Regions from separate parts of the Rhodococcus (subgen. Prescottella) equi genome, predicted to be linked through region 2. Evidence: riboswitches for the same ligand, from Rfam matches in the RefSeq annotation. Region 2 holds a riboswitch; the other holds the start of a gene.
The links. A riboswitch is a leader RNA that binds a small molecule or an ion and turns the genes downstream of it on or off. The one in region 2 is predicted to bind S-adenosylmethionine.
Positions count from the first base shown of each region.

Region 1: it holds a riboswitch for S-adenosylmethionine, as region 2 does, so the genes downstream of both, C7H75_RS18020 (bifunctional o-acetylhomoserine/o-acetylserine sulfhydrylase) here and C7H75_RS02985 (aminotransferase class V-fold PLP-dependent enzyme) in region 2, are expected to answer to the same signal.

Region 1 is NZ_CP027793.1:3,857,284-3,861,278, forward strand. It holds gene C7H75_RS18015 (NADP-dependent isocitrate dehydrogenase) at 1-266, opposite strand, end outside; SAM riboswitch class IV at 567-682, shown strand; gene C7H75_RS18020 (bifunctional o-acetylhomoserine/o-acetylserine sulfhydrylase) at 825-2,138, shown strand; gene metX (homoserine O-acetyltransferase MetX) at 2,135-3,280, shown strand; gene C7H75_RS18030 (DUF3017 domain-containing protein) at 3,311-3,586, opposite strand; gene C7H75_RS18035 (bifunctional methylenetetrahydrofolate dehydrogenase/methenyltetrahydrofolate cyclohydrolase) at 3,596-3,995, opposite strand, start outside.
Region 2 is NZ_CP027793.1:653,147-657,141, reverse strand. It holds gene C7H75_RS02985 (aminotransferase class V-fold PLP-dependent enzyme) at 1-1,302, opposite strand, end outside; SAM riboswitch class IV at 1,356-1,470, opposite strand; gene C7H75_RS02980 (RNA polymerase sigma factor) at 1,542-2,441, opposite strand; gene C7H75_RS02975 (YciI family protein) at 2,508-3,215, opposite strand; gene C7H75_RS02970 (Pls/PosA family non-ribosomal peptide synthetase) at 3,366-3,995, shown strand, end outside.

The sequences.
Region 1 (3,995 bases), 2.0 Mb from region 2:
TTCAGGCCGAATTCCTCGACCCGCGCCTCGTCCGGGGTGATCGTGGCGCACTTGACGCCGACGCCGTGCTTCTTGATCGCTTCGGCGGCGTCGATGGTGACCTGGTCGTCGGTGGCATCGCGATGCTCGATCCCCAGGTCGTAGTACTCGAGATCGACATCCAGGTAGGGATGGATCAGCTTGTCTTTGATGAACTGCCAGATGATGCGCGTCATCTCGTCGCCGTCGAGTTCGACGACCTTGCCTTCGACCTTGATCTTGGACATGGGGGCTTCGCGTCCTCCTAGGAAGTGTCCCTGGTTCCGTTCCCTGGGTACTGGGGGTGCACGGGCCACTTTGTGAGTGGACCCGCCAACGGTTCAATTATCAAACGTAGACGGTTCGGATCTCCCTCGGCAGGGACGACCCAAACATGACGAGCGTACTGCTATTGCTTCCGAGCGCAACCATGCCCCCTGGCTCACTACCCCTACCTACCGGTAACTTTGCCGGTTCTCCACACCTGGGGTCGAAAGATCAGCCCCCTCCTTCCCGTGTGCCCGTTTCTGCCGTTAAGATCACGGCCAGGTCATGAGTGTCAGCGTCAAGCCCCGGCTCGCTGGCCGGCAACCCTCCAACCGCGGTGGGGTGCCCCGGGTGATGACCTGGTCTTCCGACTCGAGCCGGAAGACAAGCGCGGGTCCGCTGGGACGGACCCACTGACCGGGCCATGCCCCACCGGAGGTTCTTCATGTGTAGTTGTCACGAGTAGCCGGTCCACAGGCGCGCAGTCGATGCTGCGCCAACCCCATCTGCAGACTTCACACCCTGGAGTAGAACGACTCATGACCGAAATCACGGACGCCGCTGTCGACCCGACCGCGAACTGGAGCTTCGAGACCAAGCAGGTCCACGCGGGACAGACGCCCGACGGCGCCACCAACGCCCGCGCGTTGCCGATCTACCAGACCACGTCGTACACGTTCGACAGCACCGACCATGCCGCAGCGCTGTTCGGCCTGGCCGAGCCCGGCAACATCTACACCCGCATCATGAACCCGACGCAGGACGCCGTCGAGCAGCGCATCGCCGCGCTCGAGGGTGGCGTCGCCGCTCTGCTGCTGGCCTCCGGGCAGGCCGCCGAGACGTTCGCGATCCTCAACCTCGCCGAGGCCGGCGACCACATCGTGTCGAGCCCGCGTCTGTACGGCGGCACGTACAACCTGTTCCACTACTCGCTGCGCAAGTTGGGCATCGAGGTCTCGTTCGTCGAGGATCCCGACGACATCGAGCAGTGGCGTGCCGCGATCCGCCCGAACACCAAGGCGTTCTACGGCGAGTCGATCTCGAACCCTCGCAACGACATCCTCGACATCCCGGGGATCTCGAAGGTGGCGCACGAGAACGGCATCCCGCTGATCGTCGACAACACCGTCGCGAGCCCGTACCTGATCCGTCCGCTCGAGCACGGCGCCGACATCGTCGTCCACTCGGCCACGAAGTACCTCGGCGGCCACGGCACCGCGGTCGCCGGTGTGATCGTCGACGGTGGAAAGTTCGACTGGACACAGGGCCGCCACACCAACTTCACGACTGCCGACCCGAGCTACCACGGTGTCGTCTTCGCAGATCTCGGCGCGCCGGCGTTCGCTCTCAAGGCCCGCGTGCAGCTGCTGCGCGACCTGGGTTCCGCGGTCTCGCCCTTCAACGCGTTCCTGATCTCGCAGGGCATCGAGACGCTCAGCCTGCGGATGGAGCGCCACGTCGCCAACGCCAAGGCCGTCGCCGAGTACCTCGAAGCCCGACCGGAGGTCACGTCGGTCTCGTACGCCGGGCTGCCGTCGTCGCCGTGGCACGAGCGGGCGAAGACGATCGCCCCGCGCGGCACCGGCGCGATCGTCGCGTTCGAGCTGGCCGGTGGGGTCGAGGCCGGCAAGAAGTTCGTCAACGCGCTCACCCTGCACAGCCACGTCGCCAACATCGGTGACGTGCGCTCGCTGGTGATCCACCCGGCGTCGACCACCCACTCGCAGCTCACCCCGGAGGAGCAGCTCGCGTCGGGTGTCACCCCCGGCCTGGTCCGGCTCGCCGTCGGCATCGAGGGCATCGACGACATCCTCGCCGACCTCGACGCCGGTTTCGCGGCGGCGGCATCTTGACCGTCAGCTCCGTTCGCAACGCCCGTCCGGCGGGGTTCCCCCCGCCGGACGGGCGCTTGTGCTTTGTCCACGTCGGCTCGATCGAACTCGAGAGCGGTGTGGTTCTTCCCGATGTCGAGCTCGCCGTCCAGCGGTGGGGCGAGCTCGCGACCGACCGGGACAATGTGGTCCTCGTCGAGCATGCCCTGACCGGCGACTCGCACGTGACGGGCCCCGCGGACGACGAGCACCCCTCCCCCGGCTGGTGGGACGGCATGATCGGCCCGGGCGCCCCGATCGACACGAACGAGTGGTGCGTGATCGCCACCAACGTGCTCGGCGGCTGCCGCGGTACGACGGGACCCGGTTCGATTGCCGCGGACGGCACGGTGTGGGGGTCGCGCTTCCCGGAGATCTCCATCCGCGATCAGGTGGCTGCCGAGGTCGCCCTCGCCGACGTGCTCGGCATCGAACGTTTCTCGTCCGTCATCGGCGGGTCGATGGGCGGCATGCGGACGCTCGAGTGGATCGTCGGGCATCCCGATCGGGTCGACTCGGCTCTGGTCCTCGCGGTCGGTGCTCGCGCCACCGCCGACCAGATCGGCACCCAGACCACCCAGATCGCCGCCGTGACGAGCGATCCCGACTGGCAGGGCGGCGACTACCACGGCACCGGGCGAATTCCCCGCACCGGTCTGGGACTCGCCCGCCGGATCGCGCACCTGACGTACCGCACCGAGGCCGAACTCGACTCCCGTTTCGCCAACGACGCCCAGGCCGACGAGAATCCCTGGGACGGTGGCCGGTACGCGGTCCAGAGCTATCTCGACCACCAGGCCGACAAGCTGGTTGCCCGCTTCGATCCCGCCACCTACGTGTTGCTGACCGAAGCGATGAACCGGCACGACATCGGTCGCGGACGCGGCGGTGTCGCGGCGGCGCTCGCGTCCACGAACGTGCCCGTGATCGTCGGCGGCGTCGACTCCGACCGGCTGTATCCGCTACGCCTGCAACAGGAACTCGCGGACGGGCTGCCGGGCAGCGACGGGCTGCGGGTCCTGGAATCGAAGGACGGCCACGACGGCTTCCTCACCGAAGCGGACGCCGTGGCGGAACTGTTGAAGGAGACGATGGAACTGGCGCGCGCCGCCCGCCGGGGCTGAGCGCGAACTCCCGCAGATCCGAGCGGCGCGTCAGTCGGTCCCGAGGGGGTCGATCGACGCCGCCAGCGCGATGATCGTGGCCCCGACGACCGCCATCGCCGCCACATCGAATCCCTTGCCGCGCACGGCGAGCAGCCCCACCCGGTCGGGCGACAGTGCCGCGCGCAGGAGAGCCGCGAGCACCGTGGCGCCCCCGAGAACGAGGGCGCCACGGCGCCAGCGGTCGGCAAGGACCAGCACGAAGGCCGCCGCCACCACGAGGACGACGGCGAGCAACGGCCAATTCCTGCGCGCGAACTGCGTCACGGACCGGTCCTAGTCGGACTGTCCGGCGAGCTGCTCGGCCCGCTCCACGACATTGGTGAGCAGGAAGGCACGCGTGAGCGGTCCGACACCACCGGGGTTCGGCGACACGAAGCCGGCGACCTCGCGGACGTCGTCGGCGACGTCACCGCGCAGTCCGTCGGCGGTGCGGCTGACGCCCACGTCGAGCACGGCGGCACCCGGCTTGACCATGTCCGCGGTGATCAGACCGGGCACGCCGGCGGCAGCGATCACGATGTCCGCCTGGCGCACCTGCGCGGCCAGGTCACGGGTTCCGGTGTGGCACAGCGTGACCGTCGCGTTCTCGGTGCGGCGGGTGAGCAGCAGGCCGATCGGGCGACCGACGGTGACGCCACGACCGACGACGGCGACGTGGGCACCGGCGATCGGA
Region 2 (3,995 bases):
GGCACCGTCGGTGCTGCTGGAGAAGCCACGCGTCTCCGGAACCGGGTTCCACAGGCCGTCGGTCTTGCCGTAGTTCCACGTCTGCTCGCCGGCGACCAGCCGGCGGACGGCGGCGATCAGCCGCTCGACGTCGTCGGAGCCGGTGCCCAGGCCGAGGCTGGCGCGCACCGCACCGCCGGCGTGACCGATGCGGTTGAGCAGCGGGTGGGCGCAGAATCGACCGTCGCGCACACCGATGCCGTGCTCGGCCGACAGGTATGCGGCGATCTGGCCGGGCTCGTAGCCGTCGATGGTGAAGGTGACGATGCCGACGCTGTCCGGGGCGTCCGACCACAGGCGCAGCAACTGCACGCCGTCGATCTCCGCGAGCCCCTCCGCGAGACGGGAGGCGAGCACCTGCTCGTGTTCGACCACCTTGTCGAAGTCCAACGCGGCCAGCGCATCACACGCAGCAGCGAGCGCCGCGACACCGAGGACGTTGGGGCTGCCGGCCTCGTGGCGGGCCGGGGCCGGGGCCCAGCAGGTCTCGTCGACGGTCACCTCGCGCACGGCGCCGCCACCGGCGAGGTAGGGCTCGGCCTCGTCGAGCCAGTCCCGACGGCCGACCAGGACGCCGGCCCCGAACGGCGCGTACAGCTTGTGCCCGGAGAACGCCAGGTAGTCGACACCGCTCTCGGCCAGGTTCACGCGGCGGTGCGGAGTGAGCTGTGCGCCGTCGACGAGGATGCGGGCACCACAGCGGTGGGCGACCTCGGCGAGTTCGGCGATGGGGAGGACCTCGCCGGTGACGTTGGAGGCGCCGGTGATCGCGAGGAGGGCAGCGGGCTTGGCGCACAGCTCTGCGACGATGCGGCGGATGGTCTCGGCCACCGTGTCGGCGGCCTCGACGACGCGAGAGTTCTTCCACGGCAGGAAGTTCGCGTGGTGCTCGATGTCGAGGACCACGACGTCGCCGGGAACACAGCTGGCGAGCAGGTTGAGTGAATCGGTGGTGTTGCGGGTGAAGACCACGACCTGGTCGGTGTCAGTGCCGACGAAGCGCTCGACGGATCCACGGGCGTTCTCGTAGGCCTCGGTGCTCACCCGCGAGGCGTAGCCGGCACCGCGGTGGACGCTGGCGTAGAAGGGCAGCAACTCCTGGACGCGGTCCGTGACCTGCGACAACGCCGGGGCGCTGGCTGCGTAGTCGAAGTTTGCGTAAACGCAGGTTCCACCCCCGACGAGCGGAACCTGCAAGTCACAGCCGGACACCCGGGCGATCGGAGCGGTGGCGCAGGCGTCGGCGGTCAGTACAGCGGTCATCACAAATCCTTCGAGTCTTGGGACTCGTCGGCAGTGGAAGTCGACGCCATCGGAGTCCGCGCTTGCCATGTCCTTGTGGACCATGACCTGGTCGTCACCCGGAGCACCCCACCGCGGTTGGAGGGTTGCCGACCAGCTAGCCGGGGCTTGACGCTGGTACTCGTGACCTGGCAACGAGAATGGCAGAGCCGTCCTCGCGATGTCAACCCACCGTCAACCCTTCGAACATGAGACGGTGGTCACACTTGGGCCGCCTCCTGCGGCCGCCCGGCCCGCCGCAGGAGATCGGCGCGAACCGCCGCCACCACGTGCTCGAGCCGATCCGCGCCGGGGGTCCCCAGCTCGTCGACCACCCGCAGCCCGACGTCGGGTCCGTCCCGAAAACTCACCGCCACAGCACGATTGATTCGCACTGCCGGAGATTCCCGCAGTGCCGGCAGCCGGTCGTACGCGCCGACGATGCCGACCCAGTCGGTGTCCGCGAAGGTCGGTGCGACAGCGTGCGCGGCGGCGATCGACGCCTCGATCGCATACCGTCCGCCGTCACTCTCACCGGCAACGGTCATGCACGCCAAGCCTTCCGCGATCCGCTCGCGGTTCCATCGACCGCGGTTCTGCTCGTCGAGCGGCACCGCCCGTCCGGTCGCGTCGACACGGGTGTCACGTCGGCTGTCCTGCAGGCACATCAGGGCCGACAGGCCCCACACCTCGGGCTCCGCGGGCACGAGTACGCACAGCAGACGCCCTAGCCGCAGCGCCTCGTCGCACAGCTCGGCCCGGACCGCGGATTCCCCCGCCGTCGCCGAGTAGCCTTCGGTGAAAACGAGATACACGCAGGCGAGGACGATGGGCAGCCGCTCGGGGAACTGCTCGTCGGACGGTAGCCGCAGCGGGATCCCCGCGTTCCGAATCTTCGACTTGGCGCGGCTGAGTCGCTGTCCCACCGTGGTTTCGGGCCGCAGGAACGCGCGCGCGATCTCGGCGGTGGTGAGTCCGCAGACGAGACGCAGCGTCAACGCCACCTGTGACTCCGCGGACAGCGCCGGGTGGCAGCACGTGAAGATCAACCGCAACTGGTCGTCCGCGACGGACGGCATCTCCTCGTCGAAGTCCTCGAACTTCTGCCGGAACGCGTCCACCTCGCGGTCGCCGCGCAGCCGTTCGGGCGCGTGAGCCCCACCGTCGCCACCTCGGCCGCGACTCGGTCAGCCGGCAACGATCTGCCGGAGTTCGACGCACCCCTTGGACCCGACCGGAATCTGCGAGGCGAGCGCGATCGCCGCGTCCCGGTCGGGAGCGGACAGCACGTAGATACCGTTCGCGATCTCGTCGGCCTCGGTGAACGGTCCGTCGGTCAGCAGCATCTCCCCGTCGCGCAGCCGCACGGTCGTCGCCGACGCCGGCGGGAACAGTGCGCCGGATCCCTTGATTCGGGCGCCCGCGATCTCACCGAACCGCTTGTGCTCGGTCACCCGCGCCTCCCATTCGGCCGATCCGGGTTCGTTCGCGGCTCCGGACGGTTCGCGCAGCAGTGCGGCCCACCACGTGTCCATCGGCTCGTCCTGGGAGTTCCAGAACACCATCGGCCACAACTCGACGTGCCCGGTCGAGACCTCGGGAATCTGCCGCACCATGCTCAGCGCGGCGTCCAGGTCGGCGGCGTCGAACACGTAGTAGCCGCCGACCACCTCCGTGACCTCGGCGAACGGCCCGTCCGTCACCACCGCGTTCCCGCCGCCGTCGTGCCGGATCGTCGCGGCCTCCGAACCCGGATACAGCCCGCCACCTGCGACGGCCTCCTGCGCCCTGGTCCAGAACTCCTGATGCCGCTGCATCGACGCGGCGTACTCGTCGGTCCCGGGTACCGACGCGGGTCCGCCCTCCTCGGCGGCGAGCAGTGCCAAGTAGTACATGTCGTCATCTCCCTCCGACGCGGGGCCGAGTACCCCGCTTTCGTCAACACGACGTGCGGGGCGCGCCGATTTCGACACATCCGGGGGAGAATCTCCGGGAAGAAGCGATTCGCCCGGCCGGGCGGGTGTTCATCCTCCGGACACCTGGACGTGAGAGAACCTGATGTCCGCCCGACCAGGCACAGAGAGGGACGTCCCGGATTGTCTGCCCAGCAAGCAACAGACCAGTCGGACCAGCAGTTGTCGCACCGGATACCCGCCGAGTTCCTGCGGGCGGGCCTCGCGCCCGCACCCCGCACCCTCGTCGACATCCTCGAGGCGACGGCCGCGCAACACCCGGACGCGACCGCGATCGACGACGGCGCGGCCCCCCTCACCTATCGCGAGCTGCTCGCAGAGATCGATGCCGGCGCCCGCGGCCTCGCGGACGCAGGAGTGGGCGCGGGCGACCGGGTCGGCGTGCGGATGCCGTCGGGTTCGCGCGATCTGTACGTGGCGATCCTGTCGGTCCTGGCGGCCGGCGCGGCGTACGTGCCGGTCGACGCGGACGACCCCGACGAGCGCGCCGAGTTGGTGTTCGGGGAGGCCCGGGTGGCGGCGATCCTCACCGCCGACGGCGTGCGGCCCGGCACCGCACCTCGCCGCACGGAGGTGCCGCAGGTCCGCCCGCCCACCCCCGACGACGACGCCTGGATCATCTTCACCTCGGGTTCCACAGGCACCCCGAAGGGTGTCGCGGTCACGCACCGCAACGCCGCCGCGTTCGTCGACGCGGAAGCA